One region of the Kinneretia aquatilis genome, then DNA from elsewhere that is predicted to be linked to it. Evidence: predicted binding sites of a transcription regulator. Region 1 holds the regulator's gene; the other holds the start of a gene.
The links. Region 1 encodes FNR, which switches genes on or off when oxygen is low (the NO sensors DNR and NnrR bind a similar motif). Its sites were predicted from a motif close to TTGATNNNNATCAA; they were not measured.

Region 1 (9,817 bases):
GCCGGACTGGGCGCAATCGGTGGGCATGGTGTTCTCTCTGGTGTTGCTGGCGCCCAGCTGGGGCGGCATGATCAACGGCATCATGACCCTGAGCGGTGCATGGCACAAGCTGCGTGACGACCCGATCCTGAAGTTCCTGATCGTGTCCCTGTCCTTCTACGGCATGTCGACCTTCGAAGGTCCGATGATGTCCATCAAGACCGTCAATGCGCTGAGCCACTACACCGACTGGACCGTGGGCCACGTGCATTCGGGTGCCCTGGGCTGGGTGGGTCTGATCTCCATGGGTTCGCTCTACCACCTGATTCCCCGCATGTTCGGTCGCACCGAGATGTACTCGAAGAAGGCCATTGAGCTGCACTTCTGGGTCGCGACCCTGGGCATCGTGCTCTACATCGCCGCGATGTGGATTGCCGGTGTGATGCAGGGCCTGATGTGGCGTGCGGTCAACCCGGACGGCAGCCTGGTCTACACCTTCGTGGAGAGCGTCAAGGCCACCTATCCCTTCTACGTGATCCGTCTGCTGGGTGGCGTGCTCTACCTGGGCGGCATGTTGGTGATGGCCTGGAACGTGGTGAAGACGGTGCAAGTGGGCCGTGCCGTCAAGGCACCGATCCCCACTCTGGTGGCCGCCTGAAGCGCTGAACGCGAGATCCAAGGAGAAATACAAAATGGCATCCACAGAACACAAGTCCAGTGGCCATCAGCGCATCGAGACCAGCAATTTCTTGATGATTGTGCTGACCCTGGTGACGGTGCTGGCAGGTGGCGCGGTTGAAATCGTGCCGCTGTTCTTCCAGCGCTCCACCACCGAGGCTGCGCCTGGCCTCAAGCCCTACACGCCGCTGCAGCTGGCCGGTCGGGACGTCTACATCCGCGAAGGTTGCTACAACTGCCACTCGCAGATGGTTCGCCCTTTCCGGTCAGAGACCCTGCGTTACGGTCATTACTCGACCGCCGGTGAGTTTGTCTACGACCACCCCTTCCAATGGGGCAGCAAGCGCACCGGTCCCGACCTGCACCGTGTTGGCGGCAAGTACAGCGATGAATGGCACCGCATTCACCTGATCAATCCGCGGGATCTGGTGCCGGAGTCGAACATGCCAGCCTATCCCTGGTTGGCCGGCGCTCAGCTGAACCCGGCTGAGCTGGCACCCAAGATGAAGGCCCTGCGCACCGTGGGCGTGCCCTACACCGATGCCGAGATCGCCGGCGCGGCCGACGAAGTCAAGGGCAAGACCGAAATGGAAGCTGTGATTGCTTATCTGCAGGTGCTTGGCACCTCGCTGAAGTAGTAAGCAAGAAGGAGTCCGCAATGGATATCAATAGCTTGAGAACGGCGGTGACCCTGCTGTCACTGCTGGTGTTCCTGGTGATCGTGGTCTGGACCTACTCCAGCCGCAACAAGGCGCACTTTGACGAATTGGCCGGCATGGCCTTGCAAGACGAAGCCGATGGGAGGCCTCAATGAGTGATTTTTTCTCTGACGGTTGGTCCATGTTCGTGGCCGGCGTGACGGTGGCTGGCCTGGTGTTCTGCATCGTCTTGCTGCTGGTCGCCGCTCGCCACCGCGTCATGGCCAGTGACAACAGCACGGGTCATGTGTGGGACGAAGACCTGCGCGAGATGAACAACCCCTTGCCTCGTTGGTGGGCGATTCTGTTCGTGCTGACGGTGGTGTTCGCCGGCATCTATCTGGCGGCCTACCCCGGCCTCGGCGCGAACAAGGGCTCGTTGGGCTGGAGCAGCGCGGGTCAGTACGAGAAAGAGCAGGCCGATGCCCACAAGGCCATGAGCGCGCTGTACGCCAAGTTCAACGGCAAGCCGGTGGAGCAGCTGGCCCAGAACCCGGAAGCCATGGCCATCGGTGAGCGCCTGTTCGCCAACAACTGCGCCGGTTGCCACGGCTCGGACGCCAAGGGCAGCAAGGGCTTCCCCAACCTGACCGACAGCGACTGGCTCTACGGCGGTTCGCACGAGACCATCGTGCAAACCATCAGCAACGGCCGCAACGGCGTCATGCCGCCCATGGCTGCCGCCGTTGGCGCGGCCGAGGACGTGCGCAATCTGGCCAATTATGTGCTGAGCCTCTCGGGCAGCGCCCACAACTCGATCGCCGCGCAAAAGGGCAAGGAGAAGTTCGGTGCCTGCGCTGCCTGCCACGGCGCCGATGGCAAAGGCAACCAAGCCCTGGGTGCGCCCAACCTGACCGACAAGATCTGGCTGCATGGCTGGGGTGAAGATGCGGTCATGGCCATGATCAACAATGGCAAAAACAATCTGATGCCAGCCCAGTCGACCCGTCTGAGTGCCGAACAGATCCAGGTGCTTGGTGCCTATGTCTGGAGCCTGTCCAACAACAAAACTGTGGCCACGGCCCCTTGAGTGATCGACCATGACTGAAGCCCGGGCAGTACCGCCGGCGCCCCGCGTCGGACCGGCCATCGCTCCTGCGCCAGCCGCCAAGCCGGCGGATGGCGAGGATGCGGTGGTAGAAATCGTCTCGCTCTACGCAGCGCAGAAGAAGATCTACCCCCGTGCCGTGTCCGGCCTCTTCGCCTCCTGGCGTTGGGCGCTGGTCTGGTTCACGCAGATCCTGTTTTACGGTCTGCCCTGGCTGCTTTGGAACGACCGGCAGGCGGTGCTCTTCGAGCTCGCCAGCCGGCGTTTTTACATTTTTGGCCTGGTCCTGTACCCGCAGGATTTCATTTACCTGACCGGGCTGCTGCTGATCTCGGCCTATGCCCTGTTCCTGTTCACTGCCGTGGCCGGGCGGCTGTGGTGCGGCTATGCCTGCCCGCAGACGGTCTACACCGAAATTTTCTTGTGGATCGAGCGGCAGTTCGAGGGTGACCGCCAGGCGCGCATGAAGCTGGATGCCTCGCCTTGGGGTTTCAACAAGCTGTGGCGCAAGGGCGGCAAGCAACTGGTGTGGATCGCCGTCGCGCTCTGGACTGGCTTCACTTTTGTCGGCTATTTCACCCCGATCAAGTCCTTGTGGGCTGAGGCGTTCACTCTCAGCTTTGGCCCTTGGGAATGGTTCTGGGTGCTGTTCTACGCCTTTGCGACCTACGGCTTCGCGGGCTTCATGCGTGAGCAGGTCTGCAAATACATGTGTCCCTACGCGCGCTTCCAGAGCGCCATGTTCGACAAGGACACATTGATCATCAGCTACGACGCCGAGCGCGGCGAACCGCGCGGCTCCCGCAGCAAGAAGGCCTGCGTGGACGAAGTCAAGGCCGCGGGACTGGGGTCGTGCATCGACTGCACCCTGTGTGTCCAGGTTTGCCCCACAGGCATCGACATCCGCAAGGGCTTGCAGTACGAGTGCATCGGTTGTGCCGCCTGCATCGACGTCTGTGATGGCGTCATGGACAAGATGAACTACCCGCGTGGCCTGATCCGCTACGACACGCAAAACGGCTTGCAGCAACACCTGAGCCCGGCGCAAAAGCTGCGCCGCTTGTTCCGCCCGCGTGTGGTGATCTACACCGTGGTCTTGTTCGTGTTGTGCACTGCCTTGCTGGCCAGCCTCTTGTTCCTGCGCAGCCCCGTCAAGCTCGATGTGGTGCGTGACCGTGGTGTGCTGGCCCGCGTGGTGGAAGATGGCTATGTCGAGAACCTCTACCGATTGCAGGTCATGAACGCCACCGAACAGAATCACCGTTATCAGGTGACGGTCATCGGCATGGAGGGCATCAAACTGGAGCAGGTGGCTGAGCTCAGTGTTGCACCGGCCGAGGCGCGCTGGCTGACGCTGTCGGTGCGGGTGCCGCCCGAGACAGCGGCCCGCGCGGCGCAGGATCGCAAGGGCTCGCACGCGATCGAGTTCCAGCTGCGCAGCCTCGACGGCGCCAGCAGCGGTGCGACCGTCGTGCATGAAAAATCAACCTTCATCGTGCCGCGCTGAACCAAGCTTGGCCCACACACACAGGAGACGAGACGCATGAGCCAGAATTTCAAGCCCGAAAATGGCACGGCGGCCCCCAAGGCCGCTGGCTGGTGGCGCACGCCGATGATGTGGCTGGTGGTTGGCGGCCCGGCGCTGGTGATTGTGGCCAGCTTCATCACTCTGAGCTTGGCCATCAACAATCCCGACCCCGTGCTGGAGGACAAGGTGGTGGCCAACAAGGCCAGCGGTAGCAAGGCCCTGGTTCCTGCGCGTGAAGCGCGCAACCATGCAGCCACTGGCGGGCAGTGATCATGGACGCGGCTGATCCGTCCGCATCGGCAGTTCCCAAGCAAAGCAGCCGCTGGGCCATGGCAGTGGCTTGGCCATCCTTTTTCATGGCCGGGGTGATGGAGGCTCTGGTGTTTGCGGTCGTCGACCCCAGTGATCTGAGCTGGTTTGGCGCCGAGCGCCTGGATTGGTCGCGTCAGGCGGTCTATACCGTCAGCTTCATGATCTTTTGGTTGGTCATCAGCCTGGCAGCCAGTGTCAGCGTCATGCTGGCCACCTTGCCTGATTTGCCCGAGGACGCCCACCCGCGCGGCTGGCCGCGTTGATCCCGCAATGCGATTCGCCCGCCCGGCGTGGTGGCGCCAAACAAAAAGGCCTTCGTTCACACGAAGGCCTTTTTGTTTCACTGCGCCGCCCGTGCCGCGGGCGCGTTGATCTCAGCAGTTGCTGTTGTTGACCAGCTTTTGCAGGCCGGCCTGGTCGAGGATGCGCAGGTGCCGTTGCTTCACCTCCAGCAGGCCTTCTTCCTGGAACTTGGAAAAGGTGCGGCTGACGGTCTCCAGCTTCAGGCCCAGATAGCTGCCAATTTCCTCGCGCGTCATGCGCAGCACCAGGGCGGCGGCGGAGAAGCCGCGGGCTTGCAGACGCTGGGTCAAGTTGAGCAGGAAGGCGGCCAGGCGTTCTTCGGCCCGCATGCTGCCTAGCAGCAGCATCACGCCGTGGTCGCGCACGATCTCGCGGCTCATGATCTTGTGGAACTGGCGCTGCAGATCGGTGAACTCGCGCGACAGCTCTTCGAGCTGTTCGAAGGGGATCACGCAGACCTGGGAGTCTTCCAGCGCAACAGCGTCGCAGCTGTGGCGGTCGGTGCTGATGCCGTCCAGGCCCAGCAACTCGCCGGCCATCTGGAAACCGGTCACCTGGTCGCGGCCGTCTTCCGAAGACACGCAGGTCTTGAAGAAACCGGTGCGCACCGCGTAGAGCGACTGAAACTCGTCACCGCTGCGGAACAGGGTGTCGCCGCGGGCCACGCTGCGGCGGGTGGCCACCAGCTGGTCCAGCTGATCCAGGTCGCCGGAGGACAGGCCCACCGGCAGGCACAGCTCGCGCAAATTGCAGCTGGAGCAGGCGACCTTCAGCGGCTCAAACTTGATAGGGACGGTGGCATTCATCGTGTGCTTTTTAAGGGATTCGCAGGCAGCAGGCGGAGCAGACTGGGGCTGCGGGACTTCCAGATTTTTCACGGACATGAGCATGATGCACCTCAAACATGGGTGCATTGTTGGGTCGACAATGCGCGCCGAGCTTGATCCTTGTCAAGTCGGCTCGCCAAAGCCTTGGCAAAGTGCGGCCCATGGTACAGAACATTCAAGACCGAGGCCCTCGGCAACCTGAGACAAAGCCTGCTAGCGGCGCTGCGGCGGGTGCGCCCGCAGCCGCACAAATCAACGAAGCGCTCTTGCGACGCTTCGATGTATCCGGGCCTCGCTACACCTCGTACCCCACGGCCGATCGCTTCGTCGAAGCCTTCACCATCGAGCAATACCAGCAGGCGCTGGCGCAACGCGCGGGCGGTTCGCAGGTGGGCGGCAACACGCCGCTGTCGCTCTATGTTCACATTCCGTTCTGCGAGTCGGTCTGCTATTACTGCGCCTGCAACAAGGTCATCACCAAGCACCATGATCGTGCCACCGAGTACCTGCAGGCCTTGGTGACCGAGATGGACCTGACCCTGGAGCACCTGGGCCGGGGCGCGGCGGTCTCGCAGCTGCATTTGGGTGGCGGTTCTCCGACCTTCCTGAGCGACGCGGAGTTGAGCCAGCTGATGCAGGCCATGCTGGAGCGCTTCCGCCTGGCGCCGGGCGCCGAGGTGTCGATTGAAGTGGATCCGCGCACGGTCAGCGTCGAGCGCCTGGCCCATCTGCGTCAGCTGGGCTTCAACCGTCTGAGCTTTGGCGTGCAGGACTTTGACCCCGAGGTACAGAAGGCCGTGCATCGCCAGCAGAGCTACGAAAGTGTTGAGGCCTTGATGGTCTCTGCCCGCTCGCTGGGATTTGAATCCACCAATGTGGACCTGATCTACGGTCTGCCGCTGCAAACACCCGAGTCCTTTGCTCGCACCATCGAGCAGGTGGGGGCGCTCAAGCCCGACCGCATCGCGCTTTACGGCTATGCCCATCTGCCGCAGCGTTTCAAGCCGCAGCGCCGCATCAATGAGGCTGAGCTGCCGGTGGCGGGCGACAAGATCACCATGCTGGCCGCGGCCATCAGCGGCTTTGAGCGCCATGGCTACAGCTATATCGGCATGGACCACTTTGCCTTGGCCAGTGACTCCCTGGCCGTGGCCAAGCGCCAGGGGCGGCTGCATCGCAATTTCCAGGGTTACAGCACCCAGCCGGACTGCGACCTGATTGCGCTCGGCGTCTCGGCCATCGGCCGGGTGGGCGCCAGCTACAGCCAGAACGCCAAGACCCTGGACGAGTACTACGACGCGCTGAATCAGGGCCAGTTGCCCATCCAGCGCGGCCTGGCCCTCACGCGGGACGACATCGCCCGGCGTGCCGTCATCATGGCCTTGATGTGCCAGGGGCGGCTGGAGTTCGAGTCCATCGAGTTGGCGCATCTGCTCAGCTTTGAGCAGTACTTCAAGCCCGAGATGGAGCGCATCCGCGAGCTGGCCGAGCAAGGCCTGGTCGTGTTGGAGCCGGGGGCCATCCAGGTCACGCCCATGGGCTGGTATTTCGTGCGCGCAGTTGCTATGGTGTTTGACCGATACCTGCAAGCCGATCGCAGCCGTGAGCGCTTCTCCCGCATCATCTGATCCCCATGCTTGACGCCAGCCTGGCCGCGTCCGCCGCCTTGATGGGGCTGGCGGGCACGCCGCACTGCCTGGCCATGTGCGGCGCCACCTGTGCCGCGGCGGGGGCGCGCTCGCCGCTCGCGTTCCAGTTCGGCCGCCTGCTGGGCTATAGCCTGGCCGGGGCCGTGGCGGCCGCCAGCATGCAGCTGCTCAGCCAGATGGGCCAGGCCACGGCCCTGCTGCGGCCTTTCTGGGTGCTCATTCACGTGGCGGCTTTTCTGCTCGGCATGTCCTTGCTATGGCGGGGGCGCCAGCCGGCCTGGATGGAGCGCTTGGGTCAGGATGTGGCGCGCCAGGTCGAAGTGCCTGTGGCCGGTTTGCGGCAAGGTGGCTTGGCTTTGGCTGGCCCCAAGCGCGCGGCCCGGGCAGGCCTGGCCGGCTTGGCCTGGGTGGCCTGGCCTTGTGGTCTTTTGCAGTCGGCACTGCTGCTCTCGGCCCTGGCCTCGGGGCCGGCGCAGGGTGGGGCGGTGATGGCCAGTTTTGCCCTGAGCTCGGGTGCCGGTCTGGCGCTCGGGCCCTGGCTGCTGCGTCGCCTGCGCCAGTCCAAGGACGGCGGTGCCGAGGGCTTGCGCTGGTCCGTGCGCCTGGGTGGCCTGGGCCTGGCCTCCGCCTCGGCCTGGGCCTTGGGCCACGGGGTGTGGGCGCAGATTGCCGCCGTGTGCAGCCAGTGGGCCTGATCCAGGCGCCGAAATGCCAAGACTTATATAAGACTTGAGTCCGCAGCCGGCGCCGCTGACTTAGAATCGGCGCCCTAATCGTTCCACTCCTTGGGCCTGAAGATGGCCGATCTGGAAATCACATGACAGCAACGCAGCCGACCATCATCTACACCCTGACCGACGAAGCCCCGCTGTTGGCGACGGCCTCGTTCCTGCCCATCGTGCAGGCCTTCACGGCGCCGGCCGGCGTTCGCGTCGAGACCAGCGACATCTCCGTGGCCGGTCGCATCCTGGGCCAGTTCCCGGAATTCCTGAGCGAAGAGCAGCGCGTGCCCGACCGCCTGTCGGAGCTGGGCAAGCTGACCCTGAAGCCGGAAGCCAACATCATCAAGCTGCCCAATATCAGCGCGTCGGTGGCGCAGCTGAAGGCGGCGATCAAGGAGCTGCAAGGCAAGGGCTACCCGATCCCGGACTACCCGGAAAGCCCCAAGACCGACGAAGAGAAAGACATCCGCGCCCGCTACGGCAAGTGCATCGGCAGCGCGGTGAACCCGGTGCTGCGTGAAGGCAATTCCGACCGCCGCGCCCCCAAGGCCGTCAAGGAATACGCCCGCAAGAACCCGCACAGCATGGCCGACTGGAGCCAGGCTTCGCGCTCGCATGTCTCGCACATGCATGGCGGCGATTTCTACCATGGCGAAAAGTCCATGACCCTGGACCGCGCACGCAACGTCAAGATGGAGCTGATCACCAAGAGCGGTCAGACCATCGTGCTCAAGCCCAAGGTGGCCTTGCTGGACCGTGAGGTCATCGACAGCATGTTCATGAGCAAGAAGGCGCTGCTGGAGTTCTACGAGAAGGAAATCGAAGATGCGCGCCAGACTGGCGTGATGTTCTCGCTTCACGTCAAGGCCACCATGATGAAGGTCTCGCACCCCATCGTGTTTGGTCACTGCGTGCGCATCTTCTACCGTGAGGCTTTCGAGAAGCACGGCAAGCTGTTCGACGAGCTGGGCATCAACGTCAACAACGGCATGGTCGATCTCTACAACAAGATCGCCACCCTGCCGCAGAGCAAGCAAGACGAGATCAAGCGCGATCTGCACGCCTGCCACGAGCACCGCCCCGAGCTGGCCATGGTCGACTCGGCCAAGGGCATCACCAATTTCCATTCGCCCAACGACATCATCGTCGACGCGTCCATGCCGGCCATGATCCGTAACGGCGGCAAGATGTGGGGCGCCGACGGCCGCCTGAAGGATGTCAAGGCCGTGATGCCGGAGTCGACCTTTGCCCGCATCTATCAGGAGATGATCAACTTCTGCAAGTGGCACGGCGCTTTCGACCCCAAGACCATGGGCACGGTGCCCAATGTCGGCCTGATGGCTCAGCAGGCCGAGGAGTACGGCTCGCACGACAAGACCTTCGAGATCCCCGAAGACGGCGTGGCCAACATCACCGATCTGGACACCGGCGAAGTGCTGATGAGCCAGAACGTGGAGCAGGGCGACATCTGGCGCATGTGCCAGTGCAAGGACGCTGCCATTCGCGATTGGGTCAAGCTGGCCGTCAACCGTGCTCGCAACTCCGGCATGCCGGTGGTGTTCTGGCTCGATCAGTATCGCCCGCATGAGGCCCAGCTGATCACCAAGGTCAAGATGTACCTGCACGAGCACAACACGGCCGGTCTGGACATCCAGATCATGAGCCAGGTTCGCGCCATGCGTTACACCCTGGAGCGCGTGATCCGCGGCCTGGACACCATCAGCGCGACCGGCAACATCCTGCGCGACTACCTGACTGACCTGTTCCCCATCATGGAACTGGGCACCTCGGCCAAGATGCTGTCCATCGTGCCGCTGATGGCCGGTGGTGGCATGTACGAAACCGGCGCCGGCGGTTCGGCCCCCAAGCATGTGCAGCAGCTGGTGGAAGAGAACCACCTGCGCTGGGATTCGCTGGGTGAGTTCCTGGCCCTGGCCGTCAGCCTGGAAGACCTGGGTCTGAAGAACAACAACCCCAAGGCCAAGTTGCTGGCCAAGACGCTGGATGCTGCCACGGGCCAGCTGCTGGACAACAACAAGAACCCCAGCCCCAAGACCGGCCAGCTGGACAACC
Region 2 (9,817 bases), 1.6 Mb from region 1:
CCGATCAGGCGCCCCTGTGTGTCGTAGAGCGGCGCGGCGGTGCAGAACACCCAGCGACCGTTCTGGCCGAACTGAGGAAAGTAGTCTTCGGTTTCGTAGGCGCCGGGCAGGCTGGGCGAGGCGCGCAAATTGGCGTCCGCCAGCCTTTGCAGCTCGCTCTCATCGATCACCTTGCCATCCACGATCAGATCCACCATCAAGGGGCGGGGCTCGCTGAAGAACGGTCGCCAGGTCTGATCGCTGCCCACCATCTCGCTGGCCGAGAGGCCGGTCAGTTGCACGCAGGCTGCGTTCCAGTGGGTGATGCGGTGCTCGGTGTCGATCACAAAAGTGGCGACCGGGTTGTTTTCGAGGATCTGGTACATCACCCGGCCGACATTGAGCAGGCTGTCCTGCACATGGCGCATGTCACTGAGGTCGGTGCAGGTGAGCAGGGCCAGGGGGCCCTGCGGTCCGGCGATGCGGCTGGCGCTGATTTCCAAGTGGCGCACCGAGCCATTGGCCGTGAGCGCCTCGCACTCCAGGGCGGGCAGGTCGTCCTGCGTTTGCAGGCAGCGCTCACCATAGGCCTTGACCGGCTCGATGCTGGCTTCGCTGGCCCAGGCGTAGTGCGGCACCAGGCAGAGCTCGGCCAGGCTGTAGCCGAGCAGGCGTTGCAGGGCCGCGTTGGCGAATACGATGCGCTCGCCGTCATGAACCATCAAGGGCGCGCTGACGGCGCTGAGTGCATGCACGCAGACCGGGTCGAGCACTTCGGGGGCCGGCGGCAGCACGGAGGCGCCGCCGGTGGCGGCCCAGAGTGCCTTGGCCAGGCCGCTGGCCTCGCGCGGTGCCGTATCGAACTCAAGCATGTTGCACCTGACGTGGTGACTTGCGTGCGTCCTGTGGCTTCTTGATGAAGAAGCTCACGGTCAAGCGTTCGCGCTGGTCCATCAGCTGCACCTGGCGGATCAGGGCGCTGCTGAAGACATGGCCGGCCGGCAGCAGCAAGCTGCCATGCGGGCTCAGCAGGTCGCGCGCCAGCACCATGCCCGGGCGCAGTTCCGCGACCGTGATCTCCTGATCGGCTGCGTTCTCGAGGGCCAGGGCGGCTTGCACGGCGTCAAAGGCGGCCAAGACCTCGGGGTCGTAGTGCTGCCCACCGTTCTCGTGGATGGCTTTGCAAGCATCCTCGGTGGAGTAGACCTTCTCGGCCAGTCGGCCGGCGATCAGGGATTCGAAGGTGCTGGCGATGTTGATGATTTGCGAGCCCAGAGGCACTTCGATGCCGGTCAGGCCGTCCGGGAAGCCCTTGCCATCGACCCGCTCATGTTGCGAGCGGATGAGCAGGGCGCTTTGGTGCAGTCGTGCCAGCGGCATGAGCGCGGCCTGGGCTTGCAGCGGGTGGCGTTTGTAGAGTTCGAACTCCTGGCCGCTCATCAGGGACACGGTTTTGCGCAGCAGCTCGTCCGGCAGGCCGATCTTGCCCACCTCGTGCAGCAGGCCGGCGTTGTGGATGTCCAGCACTTCGGCCGGGCCCAGCTTCAGCTCCTCGGCAATGCGGCCGGCCAGGGTGGCGACGCGCCGACCATGGCCGCTGACGCTGCCGTCGCGCAGCTCCAGCAGACCGGCGAACACGCTGATGGACAGGGCGAAGTTCTCCTCCAGCTGGATGTGGGCTTGCTGCAACTGTTCATGGGCTTGGGCCATGGCGGCGTGCGAGCGACTCAGTTCCTCATTCGCCTGTTGCAGCTCCTGGGTGCGTTCTTGCACGCGTCGTTCCAGCTCGTCGTTGACACTGGCCAGCTGCTGATTGCTGCTGTCGAGTTGCTCGTTGCTGGTTTTGAGCTCGGCATTGACGGCAGCCAGTTGACCGTTGGCGTCTTGCAATTGCGTGTTGACGCTTTGCAGCTGGGTGTTGCTGTCTTGCAGTTGCAGATTCATGTCCTGCAACTGTTCGTTCTGCACGGCGGTCAGCTGTGCCAGTCGCTTGTTCTCTTGTTCGAGCTGATGGCGTGTCAGGCCGTCACCGATGGACAGAACGATGTCCTGGTCGTCCCATGGCTTGGAGATGTAGCGATGGATGGCGCCCCGGTTGATGGCGGCGATGGTGGAGCTGATGTCGGCATAGCCGGTCAGCAGGATGCGCACGGTGCTGGGCCAGCGCTCGCGCACCTGTTCGAGGAACTGCACGCCATCCATCTCCGGCATGCGCATGTCGGAGACGACCAGATCGACGGCTTCCATCTCCATCAGCGCCAGGCCGGCCGCACCGCCTTCGGCCATCAGGACCTTGTGGCCCTGGGGCCGTAGCAGGCGCCGCAGGGCGCTCAGGATGGAAGGTTCGTCATCGACCAGCAGGATGGTCGCCGGGCTGCGTGCGTCCTCAATCATGGTGGCACCTTTTTCGCCAAGCCCCGATCCAACAATATGTCGGCATGCGGGCCTAGAGCTCTCGGGTCTTCAGCTTGCGCTTGAAGGCCGCTGCGCGCACATTTCAAATTGATAAAAATGTGAAATACGAGCGAATTGCCGCTGCTGCCGTGGCCACGCTTGCAGCTGACCACGGCAGCGTCTGCTTCAGGGCTTGCAAGCAGAGCCGCAGCGAGCCCGCGCTTGCTCAGCGCTTGACGACCTTGACGCTGGAATTGGCCTTGCCGGCCTCCACATAGCCAATGGCGCCTGGTGTCGAGGCCACGAACTTCAGCACTTCGTCGTCGCCACCCAGTTCCTTCGGTGGTTTGGCGCCGCCGGTGAAGATCTGGCGCGCCCACAAGGCCTTGAGCTGGGACTGGTTCTTCTTGAGCACCTTGTTGCCGAAGTCTTCGCGGGCGGCTCCGTCCTTCTGGTCCACCGGGATGGCCTCGCCGCCGCCGGCAAAGGTCTTGGTCTGGCCGAGGAAGATCTTGCTGATCTGCTCGTCATCCAATGCCGTCGCATTGCTGGGGTGGACGATGACCACGGTGTCGGCCTGCGCGGCCGAGGCCAGCAGGCTGAGGCAGAGGCTGGCTGCGGCGAGTGCGGCCGTGTGGCGGCGCGTGCTGTGCGTTTGGTGTTGCGTCATGATGGCTGCCCCTCGCTCAGAAGACAAAGTCATAGGACAGGGTCACGAGCTTGCGGCGCACATCGTTGCCGTCCAGCAAGTCCCAGCGGCTGCGGTCGTACTGCGCCTTGATCGAGCTGGTGTCACTGAGGTCGTAGCGCAGACTGAAGCTGGTCATCGCGTCTTTCTCGACCAGGGTCGTGAAGGCCGCGTTGTAGGCCTTCAGCTGACTGACGGTGACCATGGGCGTGAACTTGTCGAAGCGGTAGCCGGCGCCGATCATGCGACCGCGGTAGCTCCCGCGGGCCGGTGAGCGGTTGATGTAGGAGATCTCGCTGCGCAACAGCCAGTTGTCCTTGTCGATGACGAAGGACAGGGCGGCGAAGGTTTGCGGCGAGTGCGTGCCGGTGGCCGGATCGGGCGAGGTTTGCACGCCCTCACGGAATTGCTGCTGCTTGGACTTGTTCAGCGCCAGGCGGGCGGTGAACCAGTCGCGGTTGATTTCGAGGTCGATGCCCCACATCTGATCCCAGTTGATGTCCGAGGGCGCGGCGGTCTCGAGCTTGGCGATCGGGTTTTTCTTGGTGTGTTCGCTGCCGACGTAGGCATTCGATTTCACCGCCCAGCCAGCCACATCGCCGCGGTAGGTCAGGTTGGCGCCGTTGTAGTTGACGACGGCCCAGCCGTAGACATCAGGCGGCACGCGCACCCAGCTGTAGGCGTAGCTGACGTCCTGGTAGTCGGAGTAGAAGAACAGCGGCAAGCGCTTGCGGCCCAGCTGTACGGTCAGCTGCGGGGTCAGGTTGTAGGACAGGTAGGCCCATTCCAGATCGGCCTTGGCCTTCTGCGCCGCATGGCGTGCCACACCCTGTGCGGTGAAGGACAGATCGGGGGTGAAGGTCCAGTTGCCCTGCAGACCGATGCGCGACTCGGGTTTGAGCGACCACTTCTGCTCGTAGACCGAGCCGTGCGAGAAGTCCGCTATCAGGCAAGGGCAGTTCCACTGCGTGCCGTCGGGATAGCCGATGTCGATGCCTCCAGCGCTGACCACCTTGCCGAGGGTGACGTTGCCGAAGCCGGAGTAGCTGAAGTCCACAGCCTGGCTGAGGCCGCTGGCGCCGAGCAGGCCGATCGCCAGACTCAAGGGCTTGAGCAGCGAGCGCGTGCGTGGAGAGGCGGGGGGCGTGAGAAGAGGGAGCTTTCGCATCTTGGGTCCTTCCAATGGATCAACAGCACCATCGCAGCGAGATGCCTGTCTCCGTTTATCGCCCGATGCCCGCTCAGGTCTGAGTCAGAACAGGGTGTTGTTTATCGCCCATTTGTGCGTTGTTCGCGCGAGACGATCGACCTACAAGGCCGGCCCGAAACCCAGCGGCGCTGGCAAGGCGCGCAGCACCGTCTGCACCAGAGCCTGGTAGGGCGCATCCACCGCGTGGCCGGCCAGCGGGTCTCGGTTGCCGGCAAAGGCCTCGTCGAGCTCGGCCCAGTCTTGCGCACTCAGATGCTGCAAGGCCAGGGGCAGGACCTGTGTTTCCTCCACCTGCATGTGCTGCAGATAGCCGTGGACATAGCGCTCGCAGAGCTGCTCGAAGGCCTCACGCCGGCTCTCGCCCATGATCTCGAAGGCCAGCAGCGCATGCTCCAGATCGCGGATGGCACGTTCGCCGCGCAGATGGTCTTCGTCCAGCCGATCCAGCACGCTGCGGATCTCGGGCGCCCGGGCGCGCAGCTTGGGGAAGAGCAGGCTGCTTTCCTTGGGGTGGTGCAAGCGCTCGGGAAACTCGTCCAGATAGAACAGCATGGCGCGTAGGGCGGCGAAGTCAGGCTGCGCCTGGCGCCGGCGCAACTCGGCCAACAGCAAGGGCAGGGATCTCAGCATGGCAGCCAGGGCGCGATGTTCGTCGCAGATCACCTGCAGGGCCAGCGGGCGGGTCGTGGGCATGGAACCTCCGGGGCGGCGCGGCGAGAGAAGGAGGGAAGGCGCACGCAGCTGCAAGACTGGCAGATTCCGGCGGCACGAATTTGCGCTGCATCAAGGGTCGGCGGCCCATTTCGGCAAGGCTGGCGCGCGGGTCGGGCGCCAGGCCCACGCCGGCCAAGTAAAATCCGGGATTACCCCGCAACTCTCCCTTCCGCACGCACATGGCAACTACCGCTGCTCGCAACCCCACCCTGATGGCCAACGCCATTCGCGCACTGGCCATGGACGCCGTGCAGCAAGCCAACTCGGGCCACCCGGGCGCGCCCATGGGCATGGCCGACATCGCCGTGGCCCTGTGGAGCCGCCATCTGCGTCACAACCCGGCCAACCCGCAATGGGCCAACCGTGACCGCTTCGTGCTGTCCAACGGCCACGGTTCGATGCTGATTTACGCCCTGCTGCATCTGTCGGGCTATGAGCTGCCGATCGAAGAGCTCAAGGCCTTCCGCCAGCTGCACAGCAAGACCCCGGGCCACCCGGAAGTGGGCATCACCCCGGGCGTGGAAACGACCACCGGCCCGCTGGGTCAGGGCATCACCAATGCCGTGGGTCTGGCCTTGGCCGAGAAAATGCTGGCCAAGGAATTCAACATCGACGAGCACCAGGTCGTCGACCACCACACCTATGTGTTCCTGGGTGACGGCTGCCTGATGGAAGGTATCAGCCACGAAGCCGCCTCGCTGGCCGGCGCCTGGAAGCTGAACAAGCTGATCGCCATTTACGACGACAACGGCATCTCCATCGACGGCCAGGTCGCCCCCTGGTTCGCCGACAACACCGCCCAGCGTTTCGAAGCCTATGGCTGGAACGTGGTCGGCCCGGTGGACGGCCATGATGTCGACGCCGTCGACGCCGCCATTGCCGAAGCCAAGAAGAGCAGCGTCAAGCCGACCCTGGTGATCGCCAAGACCCATATCGGCAAGGGCTCGCCGAACCGCGCCAACACTGCCAAGGCCCACGGCGAGCCGCTGGGTAACGAGGAAATCAAGCTGACTCGCGAGCAGCTGGGCTGGGCGCACGAGCCCTTCGTGATCCCGCAAGAGGTGTATGCCGACTGGGATGCCAAGGCCGCGGGTGCTGCTCTGGAGTCCGCCTGGGACGAGCGTTTCGACGCCTACGCCACCGCTCACCCCGAGCTGGCCGCCGAGTTCGCCCGCCGCATGGCCGGCGTGCTGCCTGCCAACTTCGCCCAGACCGCCGTCGACGCCGTGGTCGCGGCCCACGGCAAGGCCGAAACGGTCGCCAGCCGCAAGGCCAGCCAGATCGCCCTGGAAGCCTTCACCGCCGCCGTGCCTGAACTGCTGGGCGGCTCGGCCGACCTGACCGGCTCCAACCTGACCAACACCAAGTCGACCCCGGCCTTCCGCGTCGAGGCCGATGGCAGCAGCAACGGCGGCCGCCACATCAACTACGGCGTGCGCGAGTTCGGCATGGCCGCCATCATGAACGGCGTGGCCCTGCACGGCGGCTACATCCCCTACGGCGGCACCTTCCTGACCTTCAGCGACTACAGCCGCAATGCCATCCGCATGGCCGCGCTGATGAAGCAGCGCGTCATCCATGTGTTCACCCACGATTCCATCGGCCTGGGCGAAGACGGCCCGACCCACCAGTCGATCGAGCATGTCGCCTCGCTGCGCCTGATCCCGGGCCTGGATGTCTGGCGCCCGGCCGACACCACCGAAACCGTGGTCGCCTGGACCATGGCCATCGGCAACGCCCAGCGCCCCAGCGTGCTGGCCCTGTCGCGCCAGAACCTGCCCTACGCACCCAAGACCGCCGTCGATGACATCGCCAAGGGCGCTTACGTGCTGAGCGAGCCCAGCGATGCCGGCCTGAAGAAGAAGGCCCGTGGCGTCATCATCGCCACCGGCTCCGAAGTGCAGCTGGCTCTGGCGGCGCAAGCCACCCTGGCCCAGCAAGGCATCCCGGTGCGCGTGGTCTCCATGCCCTCGACCACCGTGTTCGACCGCCAGGACCTGACCTACAAGAAGGCCGTGCTGCCGGAAGGCCTGCCGCGCGTCGCAGTGGAAATGGGCGTCAGCGATGGCTGGTGGAAGTACGGCGTCGCCGCCGTCGTCGGCATCGACAGCTACGGCGAATCCGCCCCCGCCCCGGTGCTGTTCAAGCACTTCGGCTTCACCGCCGAGAACGTGGTCGACACGGTCAAGGTGGCGCTGGGTGTGGCCAAGCTGAAGGGCGGCAAGAAGCGCTGAGATTCAGCTAAGCTCGCGACCTTTCACCCTGGCCGATAAAGACAAGGAGGAGCGCTTGAACCACCTATCGAAGAACACGGGGTTTGAGCGCATGCTGGTGGTGCTGGGTCTGCTGAGCGGATTCGGTGTTGCTGCGCATGCACAAACCGCATCGGATGTGACGCCGCCTTCACTGGCACAGTCGCTCAGCTGCTTGGTTCGCAAGGAGAAGCCGCCGGTGTATCCGAACGAGCTCGAGAGAAGCCGTGCGGGCGGCTTCATGCGCGTCCAGCTGCACTTCCATCAAGCCGATGCGGCGCCCCTTGTTGACGTGCTGACGAACACGGCAGCGCCCGAGATGCAGGAGCAGGTGTTTCGCTTCCTCGAGGGCTATCGCTTGCCCTGCCTCACAAGCACGGAGGGGCCGGTCAAGGCGGTGCAGGAGTTCAACTTCACGAACACGCAGCGAGAGCCTTTGCCGCTGGCGCGACAGAACAAGGACGAGTTCTGTGTCGTCATGCCTCGAGAGCCGATCGAGGCGCCGACGCCATGGCCGGGTGATCGTGACGTGGAGCATGTCGTTGTCGTGCTGGGATTCCACGGCGATGGGAAGCAGCCGCCGGATGTGAAGCTCATTCATTCCACGGCCTCGAAGCGCTTTGAGGACGTGGTTCGTGAGCGTGTGGCGAAGTACCGCATGCCTTGCCGTACGGGGGCTGAACAGCCCCGGTTCGTTGAGCAGCGATTCAGCTACAACCCACCGGGCGTGCGTCGTTATGCCTTGAAGCGGGACGTTTTGGGATTGGGTGAGTTCCTCGGAATGACCGCAGGAATCCGAGGCGTGAATGCCGACTTTGACTTCAGCACCATGAATTGCCCTTTCAAGGTGGATTACTCCATTCTTGGGCCACACCTGCCGAACGAAGTCAGGGCTGGCAAGCCAGACCCCAACCGCGCCGCCTTTCTCAAGTGGCTGTCTGAGCGGCAACTGGCCTTTGCCAGCGACAAGCAGGCCAACGAATTGTTCGGCGAAGTGCTCCAGATCCAAGTGCCCTGCGGCACCCTGAAGCTCGAAGCCGAGGCGCAAAGCTGATGCAATGCGACGCCGCCCGCACCCGACTCATCCGTTCAGGCGCCCCGGTGCTTGCCGGGTTTGAACCGAGTTCCCTTTTCTCAATTCATTCAATCTCCAACCTGAACAGGAGTCTTTCCTCATGACGATCAAGATCGGTATCAACGGCTTCGGCCGCATCGGCCGCATGGTGTTCCGCGCTGCCATCGCCAACTTCAAGGAAATCGAAGTGGTCGGCATCAACGACCTGCTCGAGCCTGACTATCTGGCCTACATGCTCAAGTACGACAGCGTGCACGGCAAGTTCGACGGCGAAGTCTCGGTGGACGGCAACACCCTGGTTGTCAATGGCAAGGCCATCCGCCTGACCCAGGAGCGTGATCCCGCCAACCTGAAGTGGAACGAAGTCGGCGCCGACATCGTCGTCGAAGCCACCGGCCTGTTCCTGGACAAGGCTTCGGGCGAAAAGCACCTGGCCGCTGGCGCCAAGAAGGTTGTGTTCTCGGCACCGTCGAAGGACGACACCCCGATGTTCGTGTTCGGTGTGAACCACAACACCTACGCCGGCCAGGCCATCATCTCCAACGCCTCGTGCACCACCAACTGCCTGGCCCCCCTGGCCAAGGTGCTGAACGACAAGTGGGGCATCAAGCGCGGCCTGATGACCACTGTGCACGCCGCCACCGCCACGCAAAAGACCGTGGACGGCCCGAGCAACAAGGACTGGCGCGGTGGCCGCGGCATCCTGGAAAACATCATCCCCTCGAGCACCGGCGCAGCCAAGGCCGTGGGCGTGGTGATCCCCGAGCTGAACAAGAAGCTGACCGGCATGAGCTTCCGCGTGCCGACCTCCGACGTCTCGGTGGTGGACCTGACCGTCGAGCTAAACAATGAAGCCTCGTACAAGGACATCTGCGCCGAGTTCAAGGCCCAGTCTGAAGGCGCACTGAAGGGCGTGCTGGGGTACACCGAAGAGAAGGTCGTGGCGACCGACTTCCGCGGCGACGCCCGCACCTCCATCTTCGACGCCGACGCCGGCATCGCCCTGGACGGCACCTTCGTCAAGCTGGTGGCCTGGTACGACAACGAGTGGGGCTACTCGAACAAGGTGCTCGAGATGGTGCGCGTCATCGCCAAGTGATGCCGCAGCCCGCGCGCCACGCGGCGCGCTGAGCACACCGGGGCCTTGCCATGGCGGCAAGGCCCTTTTTTTGCGCCTGCGCGGTGCGCATGGCAAGCCTTTTCTCTGTGTCAACAAGCGGGGGCAAAGGAATCTTTTCTTTACGCCGAGGCATTTCAGGCCGCTCTAAACTGGCGCGACAGCGCTCGGGCAGCCCTGCTCGACGGCCTCGCCATTGCTCGCCTATATTCATTCCGGCCCAGGAGCTTGCCCCATGAAAACCACCCCCCTCGGCCTGAGCCTTTGCCTTTCACTGCTGGCCATCGCCTGGGCCCCCACGGTGCCTGCGCAGACCGCGCCGCTGGTGGCTGCTGCGGCTGCCGAAGCGCAAGCCCGCGTCATCGTGCGCTTCAAGCCCGCGGCGGCC

Region 2: the regulator FNR is predicted to act here: its motif matches at 5,045-5,058, upstream of C1O66_RS13520 (hemerythrin domain-containing protein).

What each region holds. Positions count from the first base shown of each region.
Region 1 is NZ_POSP01000003.1:796,474-806,290, reverse strand. Features, by position in the region: gene ccoN (cytochrome-c oxidase, cbb3-type subunit I) at 1-637, shown strand, start outside; gene ccoO (cytochrome-c oxidase, cbb3-type subunit II) at 672-1,295, shown strand; gene C1O66_RS06755 (cbb3-type cytochrome oxidase subunit 3) at 1,316-1,471, shown strand; gene ccoP (cytochrome-c oxidase, cbb3-type subunit III) at 1,468-2,385, shown strand; gene ccoG (cytochrome c oxidase accessory protein CcoG) at 2,396-3,910, shown strand; gene C1O66_RS06740 (hypothetical protein) at 3,947-4,201, shown strand; gene C1O66_RS06735 (hypothetical protein) at 4,261-4,506, shown strand; gene fnr (fumarate/nitrate reduction transcriptional regulator Fnr) at 4,618-5,352, opposite strand; gene hemN (oxygen-independent coproporphyrinogen III oxidase) at 5,535-7,001, shown strand; gene C1O66_RS06720 (sulfite exporter TauE/SafE family protein) at 7,007-7,717, shown strand; gene C1O66_RS06715 (NADP-dependent isocitrate dehydrogenase) at 7,840-9,817, shown strand, end outside.
Region 2 is NZ_POSP01000003.1:2,393,691-2,403,507, reverse strand. Features, by position in the region: gene C1O66_RS13540 (ATP-binding protein) at 1-851, opposite strand, end outside; gene C1O66_RS23930 (HD domain-containing phosphohydrolase) at 844-2,373, opposite strand; gene C1O66_RS13530 (type 2 periplasmic-binding domain-containing protein) at 2,600-3,043, opposite strand; gene C1O66_RS13525 (TonB-dependent receptor) at 3,060-4,229, opposite strand; gene C1O66_RS13520 (hemerythrin domain-containing protein) at 4,371-4,964, opposite strand; gene tkt (transketolase) at 5,165-7,219, shown strand; gene C1O66_RS13510 (hypothetical protein) at 7,275-8,291, shown strand; gene gap (type I glyceraldehyde-3-phosphate dehydrogenase) at 8,413-9,411, shown strand; gene C1O66_RS23715 (S8 family peptidase) at 9,665-9,817, shown strand, end outside.